Granulosicoccus antarcticus IMCC3135: one gene and its partner. The protein of the gene in region 2 interacts with the protein of the main gene of each other region in a pairwise test. Links are inferred from orthologs where the notes say so. Each region holds a gene or a part of one and is shown on either strand. Other genes may lie near its edges.

Region 1 (15,199 bases), 4.5 Mb from region 2 along the record:
GGTTGGATCCGTCAGCACCGAAATATACGGCAGGCCACGATCTGCAAGACGTCTGAGTTGAGCACTGGTTTTGCCCATCTGCAACAGTGAAAACAGAGCTTCCTGCATACGCGCACCGCCACTGGCACTAAAGCAGATGAAAGGAATGCCGCGCTCCAGGCTGCGTTCGCAAGCACGGCTGAAGCGTTCGCCGACTACCGATCCCATGGAGCCTGCCATGAAATTGAAATCGAACACCGCAACCACAACAGGCATACCTTTGAGCTTGCCTTGCAAGACTACCAGTGCATCCTTTTCACCGGAGTCCTTGGTAGCCTGGCTCAGGCGGTCTTTGTAGCGCTTGGAATCCTTGAATTTCAGAATATCCACCGGCTCCACAGAGGCGCCAATTTCCTCCTGTTCACCCGCATCCAGCAACCTCTCCAGACGCTTGCGCGCAGAGATCAGCATGTGATGACCACACTTGATGCAGACATCCTGTGCCCGGTCGAGCTCGGCATGGTAGAGAACGTTGGAACAGCTGTCGCACTTGACCCACAGGCCTTCAGGGACTGTGCCCTTGTCTTCATTGCGAGTTCCGATACGAGCCGGAATCATTCGCTCAAACCAGCTCATGGGGCGAATCGCTGGCAGGAATGGACGTCGGGTACCTTCCTTTTGCTCCTTGCTTGCCTTGGGCTCAATTGCCTCGGCGTTCTCGTCGCCCTTGCCAGTGGTGTCCTCGTTACTCATGCACTGACTCCGGCTCTTTGGTCCATGGCTTTACGCATGCCATTGACGATTTCAAAAATTTTCGCATGAAGGGTGTCCGGGTCATTGCCATGTTCGCCAACCAGAGAAACCAGCACACTACCCACCACCACCGCATCGGCAGTTTCCGATACCGCGGCTGCAGAGTCTGCGTCACGAATACCGAAACCGACAGCAACGGGTATCGAGGCAAACGACTGAATGTTAGCGACCTTCTCGGCCACTTCAACCGTATTCAGGTTGGCAGCTCCGGTGACACCCTTGAGCGACACGTAATAGATATAACCACTGGCCATCTCGCAGACCTGGCTGATGCGTGAATCCGGAGTGGTCGGTGACAGCAGAAAGATACTGTCCAGATTATTCTTTTTCAACTCATCAACCAAAGCACCCGCCTCTTCTGGCGGCATATCGACGGTCAGCACACCATCAACACCAGCAGCACTCGATAATTCAGCAAATCTGGCATAGCCGAGTCGCTCGATCGGATTCAGATAGCCCATCAGCACAACCGCTGTGTCCGTATCTGTTTCACGAAAACGCTTGACGGTTTCCAGCACCTGAATCAGGGATACATTATTTTTCAACGCTCTTTCGCACGCCGCCTGAATGACCGGACCATCTGCCATCGGGTCAGAGAACGGTATGCCCAGTTCGATGACATCAGAACCGGCCTTGACCAGGGTATGCATTAATGCAAGCGTAGTTTCCAGGTCCGGATCACCGGCCGTAATGTACGGAACCAGCAATTTGCGGCCAGAAGCCGTGGCAAAACGAGTGGCGATACGAGTCACAGAGTAATCCCTTCCAGGTCGGCCAGAGTGTTGATGTCCTTGTCACCACGACCTGACAGATTGACAACGATGTTCTTGTCCTTGCCCATGCCCGGTGCAATCTTGATCGCATGAGCCAGAGCGTGAGCAGATTCCAACGCCGGAATGATACCTTCGATCCTGCACAACTTGTGAGTTGCCTCCAGGGCTTCGGTATCGGTTGCAGCTACGTATTGTACCCGCCCTATATCCTTCAACCACGCATGTTCAGGCCCTACACCCGGATAATCCAGGCCTGCCGAAACACTGTGAGTTTCAATGATCTGACCTGCCTCATCTTCCATCAGGTAGGTGCGGTTACCATGCAGCACGCCCGGGCTGCCGGTACTCAGAGGCGCAGCATGTCGTCCGGTTTCCAGACCATCACCGCCAGCCTCTACACCTACCAGCTGTACATCCTTGTCGTTCAGGAATGGATGAAACGCGCCGATGGCGTTCGAACCGCCACCCACACAAGCCACGATCATGTCTGGCAGACGGCCAGTATGCTCCATGGATTGCTCCTTGATTTCCTTGCCGATAACGCTGTTGAAATCTCGCACCATGGTGGGATAAGGATGTGGGCCCGCTGCCGTTCCAATGATATAGAACGTATCGTCGACATTGCCGACCCAGTCGCGCATTGCCTCGTTGAGTGCATCCTTGAGTGTGCGCGAACCTGACGTTACCGGTACGACTTTGGCACCCAGCAACTTCATGCGAAAAACGTTTGGCGCCTGACGTACGATATCTTCCTCGCCCATGTACACGATGCATTCCATGCCCCAGCGAGCACAGACTGTTGCTGTCGCTACGCCGTGCTGACCGGCACCGGTTTCGGCGATAATGCGTTTCTTGCCCATTCGACGAGCCAGCAGAGCCTGACCCACGGTGTTGTTGATCTTGTGAGCGCCCGTGTGATTAAGATCTTCACGCTTCAACCAGATCTGGGCACCACCCAGCTCTTGTGACCAACGGCGCGCATGATAAAGCGGATTGGGTCTGCCGACAAAATTCTTCAGCTCCCACTCGAATTCAGCAATGAATTCGTTGTCCTGGCGACAACGCTCGTAAGCTTCTTGCAGCTCTCTGACCGGATCCATCAGTGTTTCAGCGATAAAACTACCGCCATAAACTCCGAAATGCCCCTTACTGTCGGGGTACTGATCGATCGGTCTGTCCTCTGATGACTCTGATACTGTATTCATTTAAAGCGATTCTCTTCTCTTTATCTATTCCAGGACCTGCTCATCTGCGTGCCGAACTGCCGCCATAAAGGCGTGCATGGCCTCAGAGTCCTTGATTCCCTTAGCTTGCTCCACACCGGAACTGACGTCCACTGCAAATGGGGCAACCTGCTTGATAGCTTGAGCTACATTATGTACGTTCAGCCCGCCCGCAAGTATCAGCGGTTTGTGCATTTTTTCACCAAGACGTGCCCAATCGAACGCATGGCCCGTTCCGCCAAGCTGTCCGGGCTCATTACTATCGAACAGAAAGCCGATGGCTTGTCCGAATGCTCTCAGTTCACTCTCTTCGGGCATAGGCTTGCCGGCTCCAACACCGATAGCTTTTAGATACGGCCTGCCGAACTGATCACAGAATTCACCCGACTCCTGTCCATGAAACTGCGGCACCATGGAGGGCATCAGGTTCAAGGCGTGCTGTACCTCTTCCACTGTCGGATTGAGAAACAATCCTACGGGCGTGACAAAAGGCGACAACTGATTGACGATGACAGCAGCATCCTCAGCGATCACATGCCGGGCACTGGCAGGCACAAATACAAAGCCGAGTGAATCTACACCCAGCTCCTGCGCCAGATGCGCATCCTGCAGGCGTGTGATTCCACAAATTTTGACTCGGGTTCGTCGCGCCATAATAACCATGGACCTTAACAGAAGCAGCATCCGGGCAACAGCACGGCAGCTGCTTACCCAGACAATTCTAGAACAACACCCCTCAAGGGTGCCAGGGATTGGATTTGCTGGACTCGAAGTCCGGCACGCCGAATTCTTCAGGATAACCAGGCTGCAGAAAGCACAGACCATGTGGCGGTGCTGTCACTCCAGCAGCCCTCCGGTCTCGCCCGGCAAGCAGCGTGGCCATCCAGTCCACTGGACGCTCACCTCGACCGATAGCCAGCAGACAACCCGTCAGAATACGTACCATATTATGCAGGAAGCCGTTAGCTGCGACTTCAATAATCACTCGATCCTGTTCGCGCCGGACGCTGATTCGTAACAGGCACCGCCTGGCATGGTTCGCCTGGCACTCGGAGGAACGAAAACTGGAAAAATCATGTTCCCCAATCAGTGCCTGAGCAGCCTCGTGCATTTTCGGTGCATCCAGGGGGATACGCTCCCAGCCCAGCGTACCTGCCTGATAACCAGGTCTGGTTGCACGATTGAGAATAGTGTAACGATAGCTGCGTTGTGTCGCGGAGAAACGCGCGTGGAAATCCGGACGCATTACTGCCGCCCAGTGTACCGAAACACGCTTGTCCAGATGGGAGTTAGCACCAAAGCTCCAGGCGCGAAGCGGGCGATCCAGAGAGGTGTCGAAATGCACGACCTGAGCCGCAGCATGTACGCCGGTATCAGTACGACCGGCACAGTAAACCGTGACAGGCTCCTGAGCTATCCGGCTTAATGCCCGCTCGAGCTCTGCCTGTACAGAGTGGCAATGTGGTTGACGCTGCCAACCGCAAAAACCCCCGCCGTCGTATTCGACAGCGAGGGCGATTCTGGCATTAGACAATGACGGTCACTGGCCTTTGATCATGAAATCTTGCGCAACAGAGTCTCAGCCTCGGTGACCTGCGCCGGGTTGCCGCTCTTGACGATTTCGTCCAACGCACTGCTGGCAGAGTCCTTGTCACCCATATCGATGTAGGCCTTCGCCAGATCCAGCATGGTGTCCATTTCATCAGCGTTGTCACCCATACCGACGTTTTCGTCGAACATGTCGTTATCAACACTCAAATCAGGCAGGTCCAGGTCGGACAAATCAGCATTCATCAACTCAGAACTATCCAGTTCCAAGTCACCCGACAGTTGATCCAGATCCAGAGTCAGATCGTTTACCGAAGCAACGTTATCCAGTTCATCCAGACTTAACCCTTCACCCTCGGTCAGATCTGCGGACAACTCGTTGGTAAGATCACCAGGCATGTCGAGCAGATCTTCACCCGTCAGACCACCTAACGAAACATCACCGCCAGTTGCATCAAAATCGGAGAATTCAATACTGCTGTTTTTCTTCTCGTTCGCCACTTCACTGGCAAGTTCGGAAAAATCGCCCGTCGCTTCCAGGTCACCTTCATCAAAGGCAAACGCTGGATCAAGGCTCTGCTCCATCAGCTCTGATTCATCTGCACTGTCGAAATCCACAGAATCTGAAGCAGAATCAAAGCCGCGATTAATACTGCCGGTGTCATAGTCCTGCGCAGGTAGAAAATCCTCATCCCCCATCGCGGAACCATCAGAATGACCGGCACCAATACGACTTACCGCTTCACGACCTGAAGCGAACAAGGCATCATTGGGTCGCAATTCAGCACCCATGACAGCAATCGCTGGCCATGCCGGATTTTCCTCGCCACCAAAGCGCGCATGGAAATTACTGGCAGTTGCCTGAAAACTGTCAGCATTACCCTGAGCATGATATGTCTGCAGAAGCTTCTGCGCATATTCCTCGTTATTGGGATCGCGCTCTGTCGCTTTGGCAAGCAGCTCTTCAGCCTGACCGTGCAAACCATAGGCAAGATAGACCTCCACTTCGGAGATAGTGTCGTCTTTGTTCAGTACCTCATTGCCCGTTTGCAAATCAGAACCCAACGGGATAGCAGGGACCGTCAGGTCATCAAAGGCATTGTCCTGCTTTTCTTCGCGATCAGAGCCGGCGATTGCAGTGGCTCCGACCGCAGCAGCACCCGCTGCCAGACCAACACCGTTGCCGGACTTGGCCGCTTTGTCAGCCGGTATTCCCGCAGCGTCTTCGTCGTTGGCGAATTCGAGTTCATCACCAATATCCAGCAAATCATCATCACGACGCTTGCGACGGAACAACAAGGTGCCTAGCACACCCAGCAATCCGACCGCACCGACGCCGGCTATTGCCATGCGCTTGGGGTCGCTCATGAAGTCCTGATACCAGGTAGTCTGCTTACGCGGTGGTGGAATCAGCGCCTCTTCGGTGTCGGTGTCTGCCGTCGCATTTTCATCGATCAGCTCAACATCACCCAGCGTCTCCCCTGCCTCCGTTAATGCATTGACGCCTGAGTCTGCAATCTCTTCCACTTCAGCCACAGCGTCGGCACCCGCATCACCAACAGCCGTAACAACGTCCTGGCCTGCCTCGACAACTGTGTCGCCAGCATTGGCAGCAAGCTGTGCAGCGGCTTTAGCCTCAGCCTCAGCTTCGGCGGCGGCTTTCGCTTCGGCAATAGCCTCTGCTTCTCCGGCTTCCGCAGCAGCAATCACTTCTGCTTCGGCGGCTTCTGCCTCCGCTATGGCAGCCGCTTCACGTGCATCTGCCAGTTGGGTTTCCAGTTGGGAAATCTCGTTCTGACGCAAGGAGATCAGTGAATCCAGGTTGTCCGTCGTACCCTTCAGCTCACCGGCTTGTTCCGTTAGCTCGTCAGACTGCACACGCGTTGAAGAAAGCTCTTCGCGAGCCAGTTGCAACTTGCGATTCAATTCACCCAGACGTGTGGCGTCATTGTCTGTGGTCTCATCGGCCGTAGCGCTGGCCGTGGTACTTGTAGGTGCATCATCCGCAACCAGTCGCAGCTCTTCACGATCAAGAATTTCCGATCGAGCATTGTCCAGAATAGCCCGCGCTTCAGCAGAGAGTCCGTCGACCGAGTCTTCCGAGCTCAGCTCTGGATCAAGGGCGGCTGTATCAATGGCTGCAGTATCAGACGGTGCAGTCACTGTTCCGGCTGGCGTCACGTTTGTGTCACCAGAGGCGAGACGGGTTGAACCCGAGCCCAGCAACTGATCGCGATACTCCTGCCACAGCTGGTTTTGCTGACCGATAGCAGACATGGCCTGCCGCTGTGTCAGACGTGTTGCCTCGTCTGTGTCAGGTACTCGCAGTATGGAGCCTGCCCGGACCAGGTTGATGTTCTTGTTGATGAATGAGGATTCGTTGGCAGCCAGCAATGCCATCATCATCTGTTGCACAGAGACACCAGCTGCAGAATTGCTCTTGGCAATTTCAAACAGAGTGTCACCACTGCCAACCGTTACTTCAGCGCTCTGACGGGCTGCTGTCTGAGGCGCTTCTGCTGGTGACAGATCTTCCAGGGATACGATGGTAGACCCATCTTCCCCACCGCCATTGCCAGTTTCACCGATGACGGTGGTATCTGAAACTTCTTCTCCGGCACCAATCAGCTCTACATTGAAGTCGTCTGCAGCGCTTGCTTCCTGCTCACGTTGCTCCAGAGCGTCTTGATTGGGAGCTCCCAGATCTGTAAGGGCGACTATTTCGCCATTACTTCCACTGACAGCCTCATCTCCTGACATGAGCTCAACATCTGGCATGACTTCCAGTAAAACGATTTCACCTACATCTGATGCGGACTGGCTGTCAGCGGGAGCTTCAGCAAGACCACCCAGATCAACTTCAAACCCTTCGTTGCGCTCAATCGGTGTAGGCACAACCAGGGCTTCTGTTCCACGATCCACTAGCGCCGGCTGATCTGAGGTCGTATTACGCTCAGTTGCAGTCGGTGTCATGAAAACTGGCGGATCCAGCAAAACAGTATATTCACGAACCATTCGACCTTGTGGCCAGTCCACTTCCAGCAGGAAGTTCAGGAAAGGCTCAACCACAGGTCGTTGGCTGGAAATGCGAATAACCGGCACCCCCGAGCTCTGGTCGACGGAGAATCGCAAGTCCGTCAACACCGTCGAGCGCTCGATGCCCGCCCTTTCAAAGGCCTCTGCCGACGCAAGTTGCACAATCATGCCTTCCAGCTCACCTGTTTTCACAGAAGTGAGCCGGATTTCGGCATTCATTGGCTGATTCAGCGCCGAGCGCATCTCGATGTCGCCCAGACCAAGTCCGAAGGCGCCACCGGAGGCTAATGCCAGGCTAACTGCTGCAGCCGTTGCTAGTTTTCGCACGTATTAAATCCCGCTCAGACGTTAGACCTGATTGTGCAGTGTCCGTAAACCACCGACACAGGTCAAACGTAGTTAACTGTAACAACGCTTCTCTATAGATCAATTATTGCATCTATTCCGATATAGATCAGCGTTTACAAATAGTCCTGAACGAGACATTCAGCGATCTGAACACTATTCAGCGCTGCACCCTTACGAACGTTGTCGGACACAACCCACAAATTCAGTCCGTTTTCAACGCTGATGTCTTCGCGAATCCGCCCAACAAAGACTGCATCAGTTCCGGCTGACTCAGTCACAGCGGTGGGGTAGCCCCCTGCCTTTCGCTCGTCCATAACTACCACTCCTGGTGCTGACTGGAGCAATTCTCGGGCCTGAATCGCAGTAATTGGTTTACGAGTTTCGATATGGACAGCTTCAGAGTGTCCAAAAAACACCGGGACACGTACACAGGTCGGGTTGACGGCTATAGAACTGTCTTCCATGATCTTGTGGGTTTCCCATACCATCTTCATTTCTTCCTTGGTATAACCGTTTTCCTGAAAGTCATCAATCTGCGGCAAGACATTGAATGCAATCTGTTTTGGATAGACCGAGGCCTCTGCTGGCAAGCCGTTTAATAGCCTTGCTGTCTGGACACTGAGCTCTTCAATTGCTTCCTTGCCAGTACCTGAAACTGCCTGATAGGTACATACATTGATGCGCGTAATCCCGAAAGCATCATGTAACGGCTTCAACGCTACCAGCATCTGAATAGTTGAGCAATTCGGATTTGCAATGATGTTGGTGTCCTTGTAACTAGCAAGGGCATGCGCATTAACCTCAGGGATGATCAGCGGCTTGTCATCGTCATATCGAAACTGTGATGTATTGTCGATCACGACACAGCCGGCAGCTGCCGCCTTGGGAGCATAAATCTTGGAAACAGAGGCGCCTGGTGAAAAAATACCGATTTGCACCGTAGAAAAATCGAATTTTTCCAGATCCTGTACAACCAACAGCTTGTTTCCGAACTCGACTCGCTTACCCGCTGAACGCGAACTCGCCAATGCGTAAACATTGCCTACTGGAAAGTTTCGCTCAGCAAGAATGGACAGGATGGTCTCGCCAACCGCTCCAGTTGCGCCAACGACAGCGACATCATAGGTCTTGCTCATGCATCTACTCCGACTTGCAGGGCCGCTATTACAGCATCACCCATTTCAGTTGTATTGATTACTTTCTCTTCACTCTGGCCCGTCGCTATATCCTGACAACGATAGCCCTGTGCCAACACCTGCGCCACAGCAGCATCAATGGCATCAGCCGCTTCGGCTTCTTTCAGTGTGTAGCGCAGCATCATGGAGACTGACAGAATGGTCGCCAACGGATTGGCTATGCCTTTTCCGGCAATGTCCGGAGCCGATCCGTGGATGGGTTCGTACATCCCCTGCCCGGCCTCATTCAGCGACGCCGATGGCAACATGCCAATGGATCCGGTCAGCATCGCTGCGGCGTCAGATAGAACATCGCCGAACAAGTTACTGGTCACCATGACGTCGAACTGCTTGGGTGCGCGAACCAGCTGCATGGCGGCATTATCAACGAACATATGAGTCAGCTCTACATCCGGGTAATCCTTGCTGACATCGATCATGATTTCTCGCCAAAGCTCTGACACTTCCAACACGTTCATTTTGTCGACCGAACACAGTCGAGAGCCTCGCTGACGGGCAATTTCGAAAGCGCGTATGCCGATTCGTCGAATTTCAGACTCGCTATACACCATGGTATTGAATCCGACTCGCTCACCATTGCGCTCTTCTATGCCGCGTGGCTGACCGAAGTAGATACCCCCGGTCAATTCACGAACGATCATGAGATCAAGCCCTGCAACCAGCTCAGGCTTCAGTGAAGAGGCTGCAGCCAGTTCCGGGTAAAGCAAGGCGGGACGCAGATTGGCAAACAGTCCGAGTTCGGATCGCAGGCCCAGCAGTCCACGCTCAGGGCGTAGCTCACGAGGCGCTTTATCGTATTTCGGCCCACCAATGGCACCCAACAGGATTGCCGCCGAGTCACGACAGGCGTTCAGGGTGCTTTCCGGAAGCGGCGTACCGGTTTCATCATAGGCAGCCCCGCCGAACACACAGGTTTCCATGCTCAGACCGAGGTTGTACTGCTCATTGATTGCATCCAGAACCTTGCGACCCTCTGCAATAATTTCTGGCCCGATTCCATCACCGGGAAGAATGACAATCTTGCGTGCTTGAGACATCAATGGTGTTCCTTTCAGACTTGAATTTCGGATTTTTCGATGACCGCCTTTTCCGCTGCGGCGGCAGCATACCAGTCCTGCATGGGTGGATCACTCAAAGTACGCGAGACATACTGTTGTGACAGATTCGGCAGCGGGATCTGGTAGGTGTTAAGTCGTGACGCAATCGGCGCAAACATCGCATCAGCAACCGTGTAATGAGTGAACAGCCAAGGGCCGCCACTTTGCTGAAGTGCATCTTCAAACAATTGCACAATGCGATTGATGTCGATCTGCACTTCCAGCGTTGGTCGAAACCCTTCAATCTGCCGTCGGCAATTCATGGGCATGGCTTCTCGCAAAGCGGCAAACCCCGAATGCATCTCGGCGCTCATGGCTCTCGCCCGAGCGCGATCGACGGCGCGCTCCGGCCACAGTGAATGGTTAGTAACTTTGTCGGCAATATATTCACAGATTGCCAAGGAGTCCCACAGCACAAGCGGGCCGTCATGCAAGACCGGCACTCGCTTGGCTGGACACAACTTTTCCAGCAGAGCCTCACCTTCTGGGGTAAACAGCGGCACATTCACTTCATCAAACGGTAATTGCGCGTGCTGCATCAATATCCAGGGACGCAATGACCATGATGAATAGTTCTTGTTGCCGATAACCAGTTTGAGGCTGCTGACACTCACGGCGAATCGAACAACCAGGGGGCTGCTTTGCGACGAGCAACTTCGTATTCTTCGATGCGGAAACGTTGTTGCAAGGTCAGTTCGATATCGTCAAAACCGTTGAGCAGGCAGTGCTTGCGAAAGCTGTCGACTTCAAACGGGTAAACATCACCATTGGGCGTTGTAACGGTCTGGGCTTCCAGATCGATATCCAGCTCATAGCCTTCGCTGCTTTCGCATTCTTCGGCCAGCTTTGCGGTGATTTCCTTATCAAGCACGATCGGTAACAATCCGCTTTTGAAGGAATTGTTGTTGAAGATATCGGCGAATCCTGAAGCGATGACAGTTCGGAAACCATAGTCACCCAGTGCCCAGACAGCGTGTTCACGGGATGAGCCACAACCAAAGTTCTCACCGGCGATCAGTACTTGTGCGCCTTTGTAACGCGGCTTGTTCAGGACGAAGTCCGGGTTCGGCTGACGGGTTGATGAATCCTGCCCGGGAAAACCTGCGTCCTTGTAGCGCCATTCGTCAAACAGATTCACACCGAAACCCGATCGTTTGATCGACTTCAGGAACTGCTTGGGAATGATGGCATCGGTATCCACGTTCGAGCGCATCAGTGGAACGGCCAAGCCCTTCATTTTTGTAAAGCTTTGCATGATGTTCTCCTGACTAGAAGTGGCGGACGTCGACGAAATGACCAGCAATAGCAGCCGCTGCGGCCATCGCAGGACTCACCAGGTGGGTACGACCGCCCTGACCTTGCCGACCTTCGAAGTTACGGTTGGAGGTGGATGCACAGCGCTCACCCGGCTCCAGGCGATCCGCATTCATGGCCAGACACATGGAACAGCCCGGCTCACGCCATTCAAAACCTGCATCCAGAAACAATTTGTCCAGCCCTTCTTCTTCGGCCTGCTGTTTTACAAGACCGGAACCTGGCACCACCAAGGCCTGCTTGACCGTGTCTGCCACCTTTCGATCCTTGATGACAGCTGCTGCTGCCCGCAGATCTTCGATGCGCGAGTTGGTGCATGAACCGATGAAGATGCGATCCAGCTGGATGTCAGTGACAGGTGTCGAGGCCTGCAGATCCATGTATTCCAGAGCGCGTTCGAAGCCTTCGCGCTTGCCCGCATTTTCATCTGCGGCAGGGTCTGGCACAAAGCCATTGATGGAGGTAACCATTTCAGGGGATGTCCCCCAGGACACTTGCGGCTCGATTTGTGTGGCATCCAGATGCACCACTTCATCAAAAACGGCATCATCATCGCTTTTCAGATCCTGCCAGGCGGCAACAGCCTGGTCCCAAACGTCTGCTTTGGGCGCGAATGGGCGACCTTTCAGGTAGTCGATGGTGGTTTGATCAACAGCGATCATGCCTGCGCGTGCGCCTGCTTCAATGGCCATATTGCAGACACTCATGCGACCTTCCATGGACAAGGCTCGAATGGCCTCGCCACCGAACTCCAGAGTACAGCCGTTACCACCAGCGGTACCAATCTTGCCGATGATGGCGAGCACGATGTCTTTCGCTGTAACGCCCGGGCCCACTTCGCCGTCAACGCTGATCAGCATGTTGCGCGATTTATTCTGTAAAACCGTCTGTGTGGCCATGACATGCTCCACCTCAGAGGTACCGATACCGAATGCCAGAGCACCGAATGCACCATGTGTGGAGGTGTGAGAATCCCCACAAACCACAGTCATACCTGGCAACGTGGCGCCCTGTTCAGGCCCGATGACATGCACGATGCCTTGTCGCAGGTCGTTCATCTTGAATTCGACGAGGCCGAAAGTCTCGCAGTTTTCGTCCAGCGTATCCACCTGCAGTCGCGAAATGGGATCAGCGATGCCATTGGCACGATCGGTCGTAGGCACATTGTGATCTGCCACCGCCAGCATGGAGCTGGTACGCCAGGGCTTGCGTCCGGCCATTTTCAGGCCTTCAAAAGCCTGTGGGGAGGTCACTTCGTGCACCAGATGCCTGTCTATATAGAGCAGATAGGTGTCTCCTTCCTCTTTGTGGACGACGTGGGCGTCCCACACTTTGTCATACAAGGTCTTGCCAGCCATCTGCCAATGCCCTCTTCATGGATGCTACGGGGATGTGGATTCTATCGGCTACATTCAAATAACTCAAATGCATATTGATTATTCGTTGTATTCCATGTTGGAATACATAGATGGATTTCCCCTCTTTGAAAGCATTTGTCGCGGTAGCCGAGCTGGGCTCCTTCTCCCGTGCGTCAGAAGTATTATTCATGACGCAACCTGCGGTCAGTAAACGCATTGCTGCCCTGGAGGATGATCTGGGGGTGCTGCTGTTTGACCGCCTGGGTCGTCGCATCCAGTTAACCGAAGCGGGGCAAAAATTTCTGACCAGCGCCAAACGCATTCTGGCTGATATTGAAATCAGTCGCGATGAGGTGTTATCGCTAGGGGCTGAGGTAGGAGGACGCTTACGATTGGCGACCAGCCATCATGTGGGGATTCACCGGCTGCCACCAGTGTTGAAAGCCTTTACCCAGACCTACCCCGAGGTGGAGCTGGATTTATTGTTCATGGATTCTGAGCTAGCTTGCCACGAGGTGTTGAACGGGCATATTGAGCTGGCGGTGGTGACACTGCCTGATCAGCTGGAGAGTGCACTGCTCACCGAACTGGTGTGGCCCGATCCGTTGAGCATTGTGTGCGCCTCGGATCACCCATTGCGTGCTGATTTGGCAGCAGGCATTGAGGTGACACCAGCAATCCTGACGAACTACAACGCGGTACTGCCTGCCCGAGGCACAGTCACTCGAACTATTCTGCTGGATGCTTTGCGACCGTTTGATGTGACGGTTGAGACCTCTCTGGAAACCAATTATCTGGAAACCATCAAGATGATGGTCTCCGTTGGACTCGGTTGGAGCGCCCTGCCGAGCAACATGATTGACGAGGGCATTGTGGATGTGCCGGTCACCGGGCTGAGTATGCAACGCAACCTGGGGGCCGTGTGTTTGCGCGGCAGAACGCTATCGAGGGCGGCAACCGCCTTTATGGCGCTATTACGAGGCTGATTAGTGCTGCGTCAGCACGATAGGGTCACTTTTGGTGATAATCATGGTGTGCTCATATTGCGCTGACAGGTTGCCGGGGGCACCTTTGAGCGTCCAGCCATCGGATGCTTCTGTGACTATACGAGTCTTGGTCGAGAAGAATGGCTCGATGGTAATGACCATGCCTTCTTTCAGAACGCGCTTGTCGGCAGGGTCAAAGTAGCCAGCAATGCTGGTAGGCGACTCATGCAATGACCGGCCGATGCCATGGCTACTCAGGTTTTCAATCACTCTGAAGCCGTGTTTTTTAGCCGTGCGCTCGATAGCCGCACCAATCCCATTAATGGGCCGACCCGCACGAGCCTGTTTCATGGCCTGTTGCAGCGCCACCTGCGTGGCATGGCAAAGGCGTGTTTTCTGCGGGTTGGTAGGCGGAATGACACGGGTGCCGCCGGTATCAGAGAAAAAACCGCCCAGCTCAGCCGACACATCGACATTCAGCACATCACCAGGCTGTATGACACGACTGCCCGGAATACCGTGCGCAGCCTCTTCATTGATGCTGATGCAGGTATAACCAGGAAAGTCATAAGTGAGCTTAGGAGCCGAATGCGCGCCCCGCTCCTCCAGCAACTTACCACCCAGGGTATCCAGCTCCAGCGTCGTCATTCCCGGTTCCGCCGCATCCAGCATTTCGTGCAGAACATAAGAGACGATGCTTCCAATAAGCTTGAGAGCGGCTATGTCGGTTTCGGATTCTACGGTCATGGCTGGCTGCGCTATGGGTCTAGAGTGGTCGTGTGTATTCTAGTGGATGTGGAGTAGATTGGCTGGGTGGGGGTTGCCTGAATGGGACTTGTGGCACCTGCCAGTTGATTGAAGCTAGAGGCCGCAGGAAGCAACCACCCAATTATAAATCGGAGTCATTTGCCTGATCTTCTCTTTGAGGTTTTTCTCAATATCACCATCCATACTCACCGGTGTCCAGATTGTGAGGTGAGGAGAAATGTCCTTTTCAACACGTCGCCCATCAGATTTCAGAGTCACCGTCTGCCCCACTTTTCTTTTACGAAAATTGTTCTTTTCGTCAAGACAGGTCAATGCCTCTTTTAAGACGGCCCCCCAATGAGTAGAGTCCAGCTCTGCCAAGCGAACCTCTCCCCCACCCAAGAACTCTTCAACAATATCCAGCCTTGCAGCTCCTTGCCATGCATCGCGAGTAAAACGGATATGAACACTGTCCTTATCTTCCGCCAGAGCCTTCACCTGTTCAATATCAGGCTCTGAGAGAATAAAAGGGGAAATCAACCATTTTCCTGTTTTCTCACTGCCTTCCAGATTCACACCCAACTTGACTTCACCGGTTTCCGGAATGACGGCCAGGTTCCATTGAACCCCTTGATTCCCATCGCTCATTCCAAACATGGGTCTATTCAGCTGACCAAAAGGCCGACCCTTCACCTGTAACAAGGACGAAAATTGTTGTAGTAACTCAGCATATTCAGAATCAATTTTCTTGAAGCTCGCCTTTTCCATTTTAGGCGACGGG
Region 2 (14,930 bases):
AGCAGCCCAGTAGGCTAGTGCACAGACCACCGTCAAACCCAGGTAGATGTACCAGAGTGCCTTGGCGGTACCAGCAATACGGGGTGTCAGTTTTTCCTTGTTGAGACCCGGCGTCTCGGCCTTGAACAAAGCCTGCCCGCCCACACCCAGCATGGGCAGAACAGCAATGGCCAGCACGATGATTCCCATGCCACCGAACCACTGCATCTGCTGGCGATAGAACAGTATCGAACGTGGCAGCAGGTCCAGACCGAGAATCACCGTCGCACCCGTGGTCGTCAACCCGGACATGGATTCGAAAATGGCTGCGCCTACGGTCAGATCCAGCGGGGTGTACAGATAAAACGGCAAACCACCGAATATTCCCAGTACCGCCCAGAACAGCACAACAACCAGAAAACCGTCCCGCAGACGCAGCTTCCCCTTGTGCGACCTGACCGGCAACGCCAGTAACAGACCGACCAGCATGGTTGCAGCAAAGGCTTCGAAAAACGGTGTAATGGAATTGAGAGGGTCACGATAGAGCAGCCCCACGATAACGGGCGTAACGAAGGTGACACTGAACATCGCCAGCAAGATGCCGACGACTCGCTGCACGACTTTGATCTGGATAGGGATAGCTGACATGGCGGACCTCTGCTAAACGAAGGTCACGCCGACCTGGAAAAGTTTTTCCACATCTGCGATCTGTTGCTTGTTGGTGATCAAAACGATCAGATGATCTTCTGGCTCGATCACCAGATCGTGATGAGCCATCAGCACCTCCTCACCGCGTACGACAACACCGATACTGGCACTCTTGGGCAATGGCAACTCTGAAATACAACGCCCTACCAGTACCGAGGTCTCCTCATCACCGTGCGCCACGCCTTCCAGCGCTTCTGCCTCACCACGTCGCAAGGAATGCACCGCTACAACGTCGCCTCGACGGATCAGGGTCAGCAACGCACCAATGGTGATCTGCTGTGGCGATATGGCAACATCAATGATGTCGCGCTCTACCAGTTCGACATAAGCGGGACGATTGATCAGGGACATGATCTTTCTGGCACCCATGTGCTTGGCCAGCATGGCCGACAGAATGTTTGCCTCATCATCGTTGGTCAATGCGCAGAAAACATCCATTTCCTGAATATTTTCATTGATCAGCATTTCCTGATTGGCAGCGTCACCATGTAGCACCATGGCGCTGTTGAGCATAGAGGACAACAATTCCGCTCGATCTTCGCGAGCTTCGATGACCTTGACTCTATAGAGGCGCTCCAGCGTCTTGGCCAGCAGCAGACCGATATTACCGCCACCTGCAATCATGACTCGCTTGCACGGCGTGCTATCGAGATGAAACTGCGCCATCGCCTTGGCAGTGTGCTGTCGCATACCCATGAAAAAGACGATGTCCTCTACCTTCATCACGGTCTCGCCGTCGGGGATAATGACATCCTCTCCGCGATAGACGCCCACAACCCGGATTTCAACCTCTCCCAGCAACATGGCCAGATCTGACAGTGGGAGGCCAGCCATGGGTGCCCCCTTCTGCACTTCAATGCCTACCAGACGTACCTTGCCCTTGGCAAAATCAACCACCTGAATAGCCCCGGGATGCTCGATGATGCGCTGAATATGTTCGGTCACCAACTGCTCGGGACTGATGATGACATCGATGGGTATATTGTCGTTGTCGAACAGGTTCTTCTCGCGCATGTATTCTGCTGAACGTATCCGCGCAATCTTGGCCGGCGTCCGGAACAGGGTGTAGGCGATCTGGATGGCCACGATGTTCGTCTCATCCGAATCTGTTGCAGCAATAATCATGTCCGCATCTTCGGCACCTGCAGAGCGCAGGACTTCAGGGTGCGAGGCATGTCCGATGACCGTTGCCAGATCGGAGTTTCTTGCCAGCTCGCGCAGCATGGGCGCATTGGTATCAACGATGGTGACATCGTTATCCTCCAGCGCCAGACTATAAGCGACGGTGAGACCGACCTGGCCGGCTCCAAGAACAATGATTTTCATGGTGTTTTCTGCGCTTGCCGATTATTCTCGAACCTTGTCGAGGTCAATATCCAGACTCCGCAGTTTTCGATAGAGATGAGTGCGCTCCATGCCCACATGTTTAGCCAGGTCGCCGATATTTCCCTGAGTTTCTGCCAGACATCTCAACAGATACTGACGTTCAAAGTCGGCGCGCGCCTCACGTAAGGGCAAGTCGTGGCGTAGTGCCACCGTCGTGTCACTGTTAACGACAATGCCCAACACCCTGTTGACCTCAGGTACTTCTATTTCGGCCGAACCACCCAGTAACAGAATACGCTGCACCAGATTTTTCATTTCCAGAAGGTTACCTGGCCAGTCCAGGTTACGCAGACGATTCTGCGCCGCCACGGTGAAATGCCGATAAACCAGTCCCTCTTCGGCCACATGCCAATCAACCAGCCCCTCCAGTAGCGCCGGAATATCTTCAGGATGTTCACGCAGGGGCTTGATGTGGATGGTCTCATCACTGAGCAAGCTGGCCAGTGCTGCATCAAGTGCGCCCTGACGCACCGCCAATGACAGTTCGTTACGGGATGAGGCCACCAACCGGGCCCTGAAGGGCACTCGCGAGGTTCCTCCAACCCGTGTAAAGCCTTGCTGCTCTATAGCCTGATGCAGGTAATGCTGAGCGCTTGAGGGCAGATGCTCTATGTCAGTCAGAAACAAGGTGCCACCGGCCGCAGATTCGAGAAAACCCATGCTGACACCTGCAGCGCTCTCATCCCCATACAGCTCACGATGAGCGTTCGCCGATGAAAGCGTGTCACAGCGCAACTGGATGAATCGTCCGCTGATACCAGGATTCATATCATGTGCACTCTGGGCAAACAGCACACGGCCACTACCTGCCTCACCAATCAGCAACAACGAATCACTGCGATTTGCCTGAGTGTCTATCTGGTTACGCATTGACTTGACGTAATCACTGACCCCCAGAGCCAATGGCAGACGTCGGGTCGCAGGTAAATTCGGCTCCTTGCCACCCTCCGGTACGAATGTCTCTGCCAGTGCCTTTTCCACCGTCAACAACAATTTGGCCAGAGACAGCGGCTTTTCGATGAAATCCACGGCACCGTGCCGGGTCGCCTCGACGGCGGTCTCCACCGTGCCGTGACCTGAGATCATGATGACCGGAAAATCCAGAGTCCCTGCCCGTTTCCACGATTTCAGCAAAGTGACGCCATCCATGTCAGGCATCCAGATATCCAGCAAGACCAGATCCGGTCGCGCCTCCTCTATACAGGCCTGGGCCGCAGCGGCGGTATCGGCTGTAGAGACCGCATAACCTTCATCTTCAAGAATTTCCTGCAGTAAACTGCGAATGTCTGGCTCGTCATCGACGACCAGGACAGCATGTTCACTCATACGTCATCTCCTTGAGATGGCAGCTGGGATGTGGGATACGGCAGACTTATAATCACGGCAGCACCTCGTTCTCGGCGGTTTTCAGCACGTATTCTGCCATTGTGTTCTTCAACAATCTTCTTGACGATAGCCAGCCCCAGCCCTGTGCCTTTGGGCTTCGACGAAACATAGGGTTCGAACAATCGATCCATCAGCTCGATCGGGAATCCGGGACCATCATCCTGGGTGACGATTTCCAGCATATCCTGCAATGACAATTGCCGGTAATGGGTACTCAGATGCACAGTTTTAACAGATTGCGACTGCTGCGCCTCAAGTGCGTTTTTTATCAAATTATGCGTCAGTTGACGCATTCTCGGTAGATCCATCAATATCGGTGGAGCAGAGCTGTCCAGGCTCATTTCTATCTTCACCAAACCATCCGGGTCACGATACAGATCAGCGACTTCTTCCAACAAGGCATTCATACTCGCCGGATCCAGTGCCAGTTTGGGTGTCGAGGCATATTCTGCGAAAGCATCGACCATCGACTTCAGCGCATCAACCTGATTTTCGATAGTACGAGTCAGGCGTTCCAGCATCTCATGATCAGCACCTTCAAGCTTACTCTGAAACTTGTGACGCATCCGCTCAGCTGATAGTTGTATCGGTGTCAATGGATTCTTGATCTCGTGGGCAAGTCGCCTTGCCACCTCGCTCCAGGCAGCATCGCGCTGGGCACTGATAATAGTTGTCATATCATCAATAACAATGACGCGCCCGGTCAGCTCCCCGGCAGCATCCAGCAAAACGGTGCCTCGACAGAGCAAAAACCGGCGCCCCCCCTGGTCATAGACTTCGATCTCGGCAGACCATTCCCGATTACCGGACTGCTCCAGCGGCTTGCAGACCTGTTCGCTGAACTGCGACAGCACACTGTTGTCGCGGGCGTCATGATCCAGTGCCTGCCCACGCATCTGCACCAGCTGCCCACCCAGAATGGTGACGGCAGCCGGGTTGCTGGTGCGTACGTTATTTTCAGCATCAAGCGTAATAACGCCGGAAGAGATTTGCCCCAGAACGGCCTGTAACCGTGCCCGCTGGCGCTCCACCTGGCGCTGACTCTGTTCGGCATTCTTGCGACTCTGTTCCAACTGCAAAGTCATGTAATTGAATGACTGCACCAGAAAACCAAGCTCATCGTTCTTGCTGCGTTTATAGATCCGGGTAGCGTAATTGCCTTCGGCAACCGCCCTCGTGCCTTCCACCAGATCATGAATCGGCATCATCATGCGACGTGCAGCATAGAGCGCAAACCACACAGCCATCATGACCGAAAGCAACAATGCCAGCGACAGTGTCAGCATGGAACTGAGCATGAGCGGCCGACGCAGAAAAACCAGCTGACGGTATTGCTGATAACTGGTCTGCACACTTTCTGCCAGATCCGAGGATCGATGGGCAATCGGGTACAGAGCCTGAAGCACTGAGTTCTCCAGAACCGGATCTTCTGACAATACAGGTGTCACAACACGCACGTACAGTTCACCGTCACCAACAGGATCTACACCCACATACGACAGGCCTTTCTGGGCACGCACAACCAGATCATTCTCGGGGCGGTTCGGCTGCACACTGATGCTATCGAGCAGACCGGTGGAGGCCACAATCCGGTTATCCGGTCCAATCAGCGTCATCTCGCTGGCTTCGGTCTCTGCCGAGAGTGTATTCAATGCAACTACGGCCACCGCCTCACTGACGCCAACCAGTTGCTGAGCCACTTTAACGGTGTCCCTCTGCAGCGTTCGCATCTGCAGTCCCAGTGATTCGCGGCTGAGTTCCAGCGCATCGTCCAGCGCCTGTTCTATTTCCAGATCAAAGTAGCTGTTGATATTGGCGCGCAGAAAACGTATTGAAAATCCGTAGACCAATGTGACAGGCACCAGGGCCAGCAAGACCGATACGATGACCAGTTTCACCGTCAGCCTGGAGCCTGCTATGCGCTGCCGGAACTCTCGCACCAGGCGCCAGCCGTTCATGATAATCAGAACAGCAATAAAGCATAATGCAAGCCCATTACCCAGTAGCAGCCAGTGATAATACTGGCCAAACCGATCGAGCTGCAGCGCGATTGTCCCCAGCACCCACAGTGAGGCGATCAGCACGATGAACAGCAATGCCATCAGCACGGCACTGGTCAGGGTGCGACGCCTGAGTCTGCTCAGTTGACCTGCCACTGATACTCCTTACTCGTCAGGCGCCAACTGGAGGCGATCAGGGGTTGCAATGGTAAAGGCAGGGAATCCGAATCCAGCTTGAATTGCAGCTGCGCCACAACCCTGGAAGGTATCTGCTCCAGAACCTGCACATTGATCTTGTGCATGACATCCTCTACATCCAGTGCCATAGGCAACCGCTTGAAGGTGCCCAGCCCTTCAATCGCTGCGTACAGTGATCGATAGTTACGACTGATGCCGGTATCGATGGCGTGCACTCGATAATGGCGGGTCAATTCATAATAGGTTAATCGGAATCGATGCTGATACTGTGCCAATGAACGATCAAACCAGTAGTCTCGTGACTGACTGAATGCCAAAGTCAGGATGAAATCCAGTGGCACGCCACTGTCGAGCCCGTCACGGATCGGCTCTGGCAAATCTATATCGGCTGTTGCTGATAGATAAAGCTGTCCGGATTCGCGCTGCAGTTCCACATCGGCCAGTTTGATGCTGCCATCGGTTGCACCACTGAGCGACAGGCTACGCGCCGATATGCTGACCAACACGATGAAAACAAGCAAGGTAAGCAAAGGCACCAGCAAAAAGGCAAGTGCCCAGCCCCCCTTGTCTGGTTCAGCATCCACTAAGCGCTGATCATCCTGCACGCTTGCCAATGGGTGCGTAGAAAAAGCCGTCCATGCCATTGTCACCAGGAAAAATCTGGCGAGTATCTGCCAGTAATACGGCATCGTCAGTACGCGCCAGAAATGCCTCTACTTGCTGCTCATTCTCAGCCTTCAGGGTCGAACAGGTCGCGTACAGAAAAAAGCCTCCAGGCTTCAGCGTGCGCCACAGTTGATCCAGCAGTTGCGCTTGAAGTGCAACAAGAACCTCAATATCGCTATCACGACGCAGCAGCTTGATGTCAGGGTGACGGCGAATAACGCCGGTACCCGAGCATGGAGCGTCCAGCAATACCGCATCGAAGGCCTCACCATCCCACCATTGCTCAAGCTCACCGGCATCCACAGCATGCAACTGAGCGCGCTCTGCCAGACCGAGCCGCGTTAGTGTATCTGCCACGCGCTGCAGACGCAGTGCATCCTGATCCAGTGCCACCACTGCAGAGAAATGATCCAGTTCCAGCGCATGCGCCGTCTTGCCACCCGGGGCCGAGCAGGCATCCAGCAAACGTCCACCGGGCGCGCTGAAGCGACTCAGATAGCCAGCGGCCAATTGTGCCGCCGCATCCTGAACGCTGACATCGCCAGCGTCGAACCCTGGCAATTGCTGTACAGATGCCGGTTTTTCCAGACACAGTGCTTGTTGCGCTTCGGGCACACTCGCCGCCGGACACTCTACAGCCAGCAAGCGTTGCTGATAATCCTCGGTACTACCGCGTCGACTATTGACCCTCAGGGTCATCGGGGCCTGCTGATTGTTCTGTTCGCAAATATGCCGCCATTGATCCGGCCAGTCTTCCTGCAAACGCTTCAGTAACCAGTCGGGATGGCTCAGCCGTTGTGACTCAAGTAAAGCTGATTCCAGCTCCTCAGCCCGCCTCTGATAGTTACGCAGCACGGCATTGACCAGTCCTCGCGCCCATGGCTTTTTCAGATGCTTGGAGACCTTGACGGTCTCATCCACCGCGGCATGTGCCGAGGTGGGTGTATGCCGGAGCTGGAAGATACCCAGTTGCAGTAACAGATAGACATCCAGATCCTTTTTCTTGAGAGGCTTGTCCAGCAACTGATCGACGATGCCAGCAAGTTCCCCGGAAAATCGGGCAAAGCCATAACTCCAGGCCTGTAACTGCGCCTGCTCACGCTCCACAACGCGTGCCTGAGCCGTTGGCAGCAAACGCGTCAGAGACCCACCCCCCGTCTGCAATTGCTGCATGAGCTGTACACAGGCGAGTCGCAGACTGATGGTCACGGGTCGGGCAGCGTTAGCTTTCATAGGGTCGCAAATTGCTCAGCGTGCAAATCACGCCCTTGGCTGAAAGAATCGGAATTCTGCATTTTTTTGCCTGGCCACTGCAGTTGCAGCAGTTCGATCAGGCCATCACCGGTTCTGACCACAATCGCACCCGGACTTACCTGCACAATGGTTCCTGCTGGTTGATCGGCAACGTTGTCAGCTGCGAGTCTACTGGCAAGTACATCAGGTGTCAGCAAGCGGCTCTGCCAGATACGTACGCGCTCATCACGCAATCGGGCCTCGGCAACCGGCCAGGGGTTGAAAGCTCTGACCTTGCGATGAATCAGCAATGAGGATTCAGTGAAGTCCAGTTGTGCTTCGGCTTTCGTCAGCTTCTCGGCATAGGTCAGCCCTTCTTCTGGCTGCACGACAGGCTGCAGCGTACCGTTACAACGAACCGGCAAGGCATCCAGCAGTGCTGCAGCACCCAACGCTGCGAGACGATCATGCAACTGGGCAACCGTTTCGTCTGCACCAATGGCTAACTGACGCTCCAGCAAGACATCCCCGGTATCCAATCCTGCATCCATTTGCATGATGCAGACACCGGTATGGGTGTCACCAGCCAGAATCGCCCGATGAATGGGCGCAGCACCGCGCCAGCGCGGTAGCAAGGAGCCGTGAATGTTCAGACAACCTAAAGGAGGCAGATCCAGCACCGTTTGCGGCAAAATGATGCCATAGGCGGCGACCACCAGAACATCTGCCGACAGCGATGCCAGCTCAGCCAGTGCGTCATCATTGCGCAAACTGACGGGCTGTTGCACGGGTATGTCGGCCGCCAGTGCACGCTGCTTGACGGCGCTATGAGTCAGTTTCCTGCCTCGGCCTGCCGGTCTGTCCGGCTGCGTCAGTACACCGACCACCTCATGCTGGCTCTGAATCAAGGCATCCAGCGCCACGGCAGCAAACTCCGGGGTTCCGGCAAAGGCGACTCTGAGCCTGTCGCAATTCACACTCGCTGATGAGCTGCTCATGGGCGCTCAGGTATATCGTCTGGGTCGGCCCCATCACGAACCCACTTCTCCAGCCGTTTGCGAATACGATTCCGTTTCAGCGGCGAGATGTAGTCGACAAAGAGTTTGCCGTTCAAATGGTCTATCTCATGCTGAATACAGACCGCCAGCAGGCCATCTGCCTCGATTTCGAAAGGGTTACCTTCACGATCAATGGCCGCAACCTTGATCTCTGCTGGTCGTTTAACCGTCTCGTAGACGCCTGGAATGGACAAACAGCCTTCCTGCATCTCACCTTTCCCCTCGGCGAGGAGAATTTCGGGGTTGATAAAGGTCAGAGGACTGTCGTTCTCCTCTGATACGTCGATAACCATCACACGTCTGTGCACATTGACCTGAGTCGCCGCCAGACCGATGCCCGGCGCGTCATACATGGTCTCGAACATATGGTCGATAAGCTTGACAAGATCGCCATCAACATTGGCAATCCTGGCGGCGGTGCGGCGCAGCTGGGCGTCTGGGTAATAAAGAATATCTAGCAATGACACGTGGAGTCCTGGACATTATCCAAAACGGAATTCTAACAGGGACAGGCAAGGCTTCCCGTTTGCGTATCAAGGTTTCTCAATGTCCGCCGATTCTTCTGGTAGACCACGCCGAATCAACCAGGGAGAGTTCCCGAATATGGCTCCAATTATGACTGCACCGACTGCTCGTCTCTCTCTGGCAGTCTGTCTGTCCGCGCTTTTAACTGCCTGTGCGTCCATTGATGCACCCTCGGCCTTCGTTGTAGAGCCGCCTGCGGCCCAGATCAACGACCGTTTCAGCGAAGACGGACTGACCAGCCCGACCCCGCAATACACCTCATCCGAGCCAAGAATCTATATAGACGAAGGCCAGCTGGAAGCGGATGCGCCGGATACCTATACTGTCGTCCGCGGCGATACTTTATGGGATATATCCGACCGTTTCCTCAAAGAACCCTGGCTGTGGCCTGAGATCTGGAGCTATAACCCCCAGATAGAAAATCCACATCTGATCTATCCTGGTGACGTACTGGCACTAGAGTATGTCAATGGTCGTCCCTCACTGGTTCTGACCCGCAAGGGACAGGGCCGAGTCGATACGGATGGCAATCGAGCTAGCGATGGTCGTGTGCGCCTGTATCCCAAAATCCGATCTGAATCTCTGGATAATGCCATTCCAACCATCTCCGGGGATTCCATCCAGCAGTTTCTGGTGCACCCACGAGTGGTGACCGCCGACGTTATCAACAATGCTCCGTATGTGGTTGGCAACTACGACAGTCGCCTGATCAGTGCCGTGGGTCATAAGGTTTTTGTACGTGGCAAGCTCAATCGCGACCAGACTTCCTATGGTGTATTTCGCCGTAACAAGGAACTACGTGACCCCATATCGGACGCCCTGCTGGGCTATGAAGTCAGCCATGTAGCCGACGCCCGATTACTCAGCACAGGAGATCCATCTGCCATTGCCATCACTCGCAACAAGATGGAAACCATGAATGGCGACATACTGCTGCCCACCCATGAAGGCTCGGTGACACATACCTATATACCGCGACTACCCTCGCTCCAGGGCGAAGGCCGCATAGTCTCGCTGGTCAATGCCATCGCGCAAACCGGACGCGATCAGGTGATTGTTCTCAACATCGGTTCCGAATCCAGCATTCAGGAAGGCGATGTGCTCGCCATCGAAACGCGTGGCAAGACGATTGTCGATGAAAGAGGCATTGGTGGTCACGAAAAAGTGACTCTGCCCAATCAGCGAACTGGTGTGGCAATGGTATTCAAGACCTTTGACAAGGTAAGCTATGCACTGGTCATGGAATCGACCCGCCCGGTAATGGTCAACGACATCATCACCGGAATCTGAATCTGCCTGGCGCCCATGACAGTGGCCGCGGGCACAACCGCGGTTACTCGTCATGGAAGATGGGCTTTCAATTCAAAAGCAAACCCCTACGTCAGCCTGGCTGACTTTTTCGCTGGCTTTCGCCGACAGCACACGATTGTGCCGTCTGCTTCGCCAATCGTGCCCGGACCCGGGGGCGATCGGTGATCTGATCCAGCGCTATCTGACTCGTCAGGATGAAGTTCTGGCTCAGCACCTGCGCCAGATAAACGTCCCTGTGTCCCTGCAAGAGCTGTTCAGCGAGGCGACTATCCGCCGCTGCGAACAAGCCTTGACGTGGCAGGCACAGCGCCCCGATCACCACCTGCTGGGCATGGATCACCAGGCCTACCCTGCCCTGCTGCAGGATACGGATGATGCACCACCGCTGTTGTACGCCCGCGGTTCCCTGCAGGCTCTGGACTACCCACTGATCGCAGTTGTCGGTTCACGCAAGGCCAGTCACTCAGCACTGAGCCATACACGAACCCTGTGCACCGAACTGGCTGAAAAAGGCCTGGGGATTGTCAGCGGACTTGCCATCGGTGTTGATGCCGCCGCCCATCAGGGCGCACTGGCAGCCAATGGCCCCCACCGTGGCCCGACTCTGGCGATCGCAGCTACCCCGCCCGAACGCGTCTACCCGAAGCGCCACCACGAGCTGGCAGAGCAGATAATCGAGGCCGAAGGGCTGATCATTACTGAATATCCACATGGGAGCGTAACCCGCCCCTGGCATTTTCCGCAACGTAACCGAATTATCAGCGGCTTGAGTCTGGGGGTTCTGGTAGCCGAGGCAGGTTTGCCCAGCGGCACGCTAACGACCGCCACTCATGCCATGAATCAAGGTCGCGAGGTGATGGCCGTGCCTGGCTCCATCCACAATTTACAGGCACGCGGTTGTCACGCCCTGATCAAACAGGGAGCGGCCCTGGTCGAAAATTACGATGACATCATTGACATCCTGGGAGAACCTTTGCAACGGGCCCTGGCAGCTCTGCACACCCATCATCCATTGACTTCATCCGTAACAAGCCAGTCGATTGACGCACCACAACAGCATGAACTGGCACTCTCTCGGGAACAGCCAGATTCCGAGTCACAAGCCTTGTTAAGCACACTAGCCAGTCAATCTGCCACAATCGACGAATTAATGACACACAGTCATCTGAGCGTCTCGCAGCTGGCAGCTCTATTGGGTTTGCTGGAAGCAAAAGGCCTGATCAGGACTTCGGCAGGAGGCCGTTATGCGCTTTGCCAACCCTGAAAATTACACGGCCTCGTTGACAAAATGCGATCAAGCGACGACGCTATCGCCGTGAGTCATACTTATCGGTCAATCTGTGAACGGTCTGCCATAGTGCCGTTAACCCCCGTTGGGTGACTCTTTAAGTATGATCCTTTGTACTTGAGACCATCGTCCCTGTCCCCATGATCGGGTGCCGGTCCAGCTGCCATCACAATCAATTCGGTATTCATGAGCAAAAATCTGGTCATTGTTGAGTCCCCTGCCAAGGGCAAGACGATCGAGAAGTATCTGGGCAAGGACTACAAGGTACTGGCCTCTTATGGCCATGTTCGCGACCTGTTGCCCAAGGAAGGCGCTGTCGATCCCGATAACGACTTCGCCATGAAGTACCAGATGATCGAGCGCAACGAGAAACACGTTGCCGCCATCAAGAAGGCCTTGAAGAAAGCTGACAACCTGCTTCTCGCAACGGATCCGGATCGCGAGGGTGAGGCCATCAGCTGGCATCTGGTCGAGCATCTACGTGAAACGGGCGATCTGGAAGGCAAACACGTTGAGCGTGTGGTCTTTCACGAAATTACCAAAAAGGCAGTCCAGGAGGCTGTCGATAACCCGCGCGAACTCGGTTATGACCTGGTTAACGCGCAACAGGCGCGTCGTGCACTGGACTACCTGGTTGGTTTCAACCTGTCGCCATTGTTGTGGCGCAAGATTCGTCGTGGCTTGTCAGCGGGACGCGTGCAGTCTCCCGCATTGCGCATGATCTGCGAGCGTGAGAACGAGATCGAAGCCTTCATTCCCCAGGAATACTGGAGCGTGCTGGCCGAACTGGAAAAAAACACACAGCCCTTCACCGCCCGTCTGTCTCTGCTCAACGGCGAGAAGGTCAAGCAGTTCACCGTCAACAATGGCGAACTGGCCAACTCGACTCGCGATATGTTGCTGAGCAATGCCAATGGCACGCTCACGGCCGTCAAGGTCGAGAAGAAACAGCGTAAACGCAACCCGACAGCACCGTTCACCACCTCGACTCTGCAGCAGGAAGCGTCACGAAAACTCGGATTTGGTGCTCAGCGAACCATGCGCACCGCCCAGAAACTATACGAAGGTATAAAAATTGGTGAGGAAGGCCCCACCGGTTTGATCACCTATATGCGTACCGACTCCATTACGCTGTCTCAGGAATGCCTTGACGAATTGCGGGAGCTGATACCAAAACGCTTTGGCAAGGAATACCTGCCCGAGGCAATCAACGTCTACAAGAACAAATCCAAGAATGCGCAGGAAGCGCACGAGGCGATTCGCCCTTCATCGGTGATGCGCGCCCCCGACGAGATCAAGCAATTTCTCGAAGAAGATCAGTACAAGCTCTATAACCTGATCTGGAAACGAACCGTCGCTAGCCAGATGATCTTCGCCACCATCGACCAGGTTGCCGTGGATTTCGCCTGCGGTGAAGGCAATCTGTTTCGCGCTACCGGTTCGACTATCCACTTCCCCGGTTTCATGACCGTCTACAAGGAAGATGAGGACGACAAGAAAAAGTCTGACGACGATGAGAAAGTGTTGCCAGAGATGAAGGAAGGCGACCAGGTCCCGTTGCAGGACATCAAACTGACACAGCATTTCACTGAGCCTCCGCCGCGCTTCTCTGAGGCAAGCCTGGTCAAGACGCTGGAAGAATATGGAATTGGACGACCGTCAACCTATGCCTCCATCATTTCCACGCTGCAGTCACGAGAATATGTGGAAATTGAAAGTCGCCGCTTCTTCCCGACCGATACGGGTCGAGTGGTCGCAACGTTTCTTGCCAAGCATTTCGACAAGTACGTGGACTACGACTTTACGGCCAATCTGGAAGATGAGCTGGATGCCGTATCACGTGGCGAGAAAGACTGGGTGCCCTTGTTGGCTGAGTTCTGGAAACCTTTCAAGGAACAGGTAGACGACAAGCTGGAGAACGTCTCGAAGGATGAGGCCATTCAGGCCCGTGAACTCGGAACAGACGAAGAATCCGGTAAGCCGATCACCGTTCGCATTGGTCAGTACGGTGCGTTTGTCCAGATCGGTACCCGCGATGATGAGGACAAGCCCAAGTTCGCAGGGCTGCGTCCCGGTCAACGCATGAACACCATCACACTGGAACAAGCCATTCAGCTATTCGACCTGCCCCGAGATCTGGGTGAATCTGCTGAAGGTGAGAAAATCACGGCCAATATTGGTCGGTTTGGTCCCTATATCAAATACGCCTCCAAGTTCGTATCGCTCAAGGAAGACGATCCTTACACCGTAACGCTGGAACGGGCACTGGAGATCGTCGCCGAGAAGAAGATTGCTGATGCCAACAAGCTGGTCAAGGAGTTTGAAGGCACCGACATTCAGATACTCAATGGTCGCTGGGGCGCCTATATCACCGACGGCAGCAAGAACGCAAAAATCCCCAAAGAATTGAAAGAGACCCCGGCAGCGATTGATCTGGAGACCTGCCAGAAACTGCTGGCCGAAGCGCCAGAGCGGCGCGGTCGCGGCAAGAAGAAAGCTGTAGCCAAGAAGACAGAGGCCACTGCCAAGAAAAAAGCGGTCGCAAAGAAGAAGACCAAGAAGAAAAGCGCCAGCAAAAAGAAAAGCGCCGCCAGCAAGAAAAAAAGTGCTGCCAGTAAAAAAGCTGCAGCCAAGAAAAAAGCCGCAGCCTCCAGTGATAGCTCCAAGGCTGAGTGAACATGCCGGATCTCAGCAAGGCTGTTTCAGCCTTGCGATCTGGTGGTGTCATCGCCTACCCGACCGAAGCGGTATTCGGACTCGGCTGCGACCCGCATGACGAAGCAGCGCTTGCGCGCATCATTGACATCAAGAGCCGTGATGCGCACAAAGGCTTCATTCTCATTGCCGCGACTCAAGCTCAGCTGAGCCCCTTTCTGGCCCCGATAGAGCCGTCCTGGCAGACGCAATTCGACGCTGCCTGGCCAGGGCCTGTCACCTTTGTTGTACCTGCACGCCAGGGCATCAGCGAGCTGCTCTCAGGCTCCAGGGACACACTGGCTGTAAGGGTCAGCAACCACCCACTGGTACAACGCCTATGCGAGGATTTTGGTGGCGCAATCGTATCCACCAGTGCCAATCGTTCCGGCCAGGAGCCTTGTCGTGACACGGCAACCGCAACAACACTTTTTGGTCCGCAGCTTGATGCCATCGTCCAGGGCCAGATCGGTACACTGAGCGCCCCGACTCGAATCA

The links.
Region 1: the proteins of def (region 2) and IMCC3135_RS26130 interact in binary tests that used the Escherichia coli proteins (3 or more experiments, as listed by UniProt). The link is inferred for Granulosicoccus antarcticus IMCC3135 from one-to-one orthologs.

What each region holds. Positions count from the first base shown.
Region 1 is NZ_CP018632.1:6,009,573-6,024,771, forward strand. What follows is about bases 6,846-9,844. They hold IMCC3135_RS26130 (aspartate-semialdehyde dehydrogenase), read right to left. Parts: upstream 8,857-9,844; coding sequence 7,834-8,856; downstream 6,846-7,833. Other genes in these bases: IMCC3135_RS26125 (motility hub landmark protein FimV), read right to left, coding at 6,846-7,699; leuB (3-isopropylmalate dehydrogenase), read right to left, coding at 8,853-9,844. In the rest of the region: accD (acetyl-CoA carboxylase, carboxyltransferase subunit beta), read right to left, coding at 1-615; trpA (tryptophan synthase subunit alpha), read right to left, coding at 729-1,544; trpB (tryptophan synthase subunit beta), read right to left, coding at 1,541-2,770; IMCC3135_RS26115 (phosphoribosylanthranilate isomerase), read right to left, coding at 2,795-3,442; tRNA pseudouridine(38-40) synthase TruA, read right to left, coding at 3,525-4,322; more of IMCC3135_RS26125, read right to left, coding at 4,343-6,845; more of leuB, read right to left, coding at 9,845-9,953; IMCC3135_RS26140 (glutathione S-transferase family protein), read right to left, coding at 9,968-10,627; leuD (3-isopropylmalate dehydratase small subunit), read right to left, coding at 10,624-11,268; leuC (3-isopropylmalate dehydratase large subunit), read right to left, coding at 11,282-12,685; IMCC3135_RS26155 (LysR family transcriptional regulator), read left to right, coding at 12,796-13,671; map (type I methionyl aminopeptidase), read right to left, coding at 13,672-14,418; IMCC3135_RS26165 (GIY-YIG nuclease family protein), read right to left, coding at 14,533-15,199.
Region 2 is NZ_CP018632.1:1,546,166-1,561,095, reverse strand. The notes cover bases 7,317-10,046. They hold def (peptide deformylase), read right to left. Parts: upstream 9,082-10,046; coding sequence 8,551-9,081; downstream 7,317-8,550. Other genes in these bases: IMCC3135_RS06680 (LysM peptidoglycan-binding domain-containing protein), read left to right, coding at 9,218-10,046; fmt (methionyl-tRNA formyltransferase), read right to left, coding at 7,553-8,554; rsmB (16S rRNA (cytosine(967)-C(5))-methyltransferase RsmB), read right to left, coding at 7,317-7,556. Outside these bases: IMCC3135_RS06720 (potassium transporter TrkG), read right to left, coding at 1-612; Trk system potassium transporter TrkA, read right to left, coding at 640-2,013; IMCC3135_RS06710 (sigma-54-dependent transcriptional regulator), read right to left, coding at 2,035-3,399; IMCC3135_RS06705 (sensor histidine kinase), read right to left, coding at 3,396-5,615; IMCC3135_RS06700 (DUF4390 domain-containing protein), read right to left, coding at 5,600-6,301; more of rsmB, read right to left, coding at 6,252-7,316; more of IMCC3135_RS06680, read left to right, coding at 10,047-10,429; DNA-processing protein DprA, read left to right, coding at 10,482-11,714; IMCC3135_RS06670 (DNA topoisomerase I), read left to right, coding at 11,925-14,414; L-threonylcarbamoyladenylate synthase type 1 TsaC, read left to right, coding at 14,417-14,930. UniProt on the Escherichia coli protein: Removes the formyl group from the N-terminal Met of newly synthesized proteins. Requires at least a dipeptide for an efficient rate of reaction. N-terminal L-methionine is a prerequisite for activity but the enzyme has broad specificity at other positions.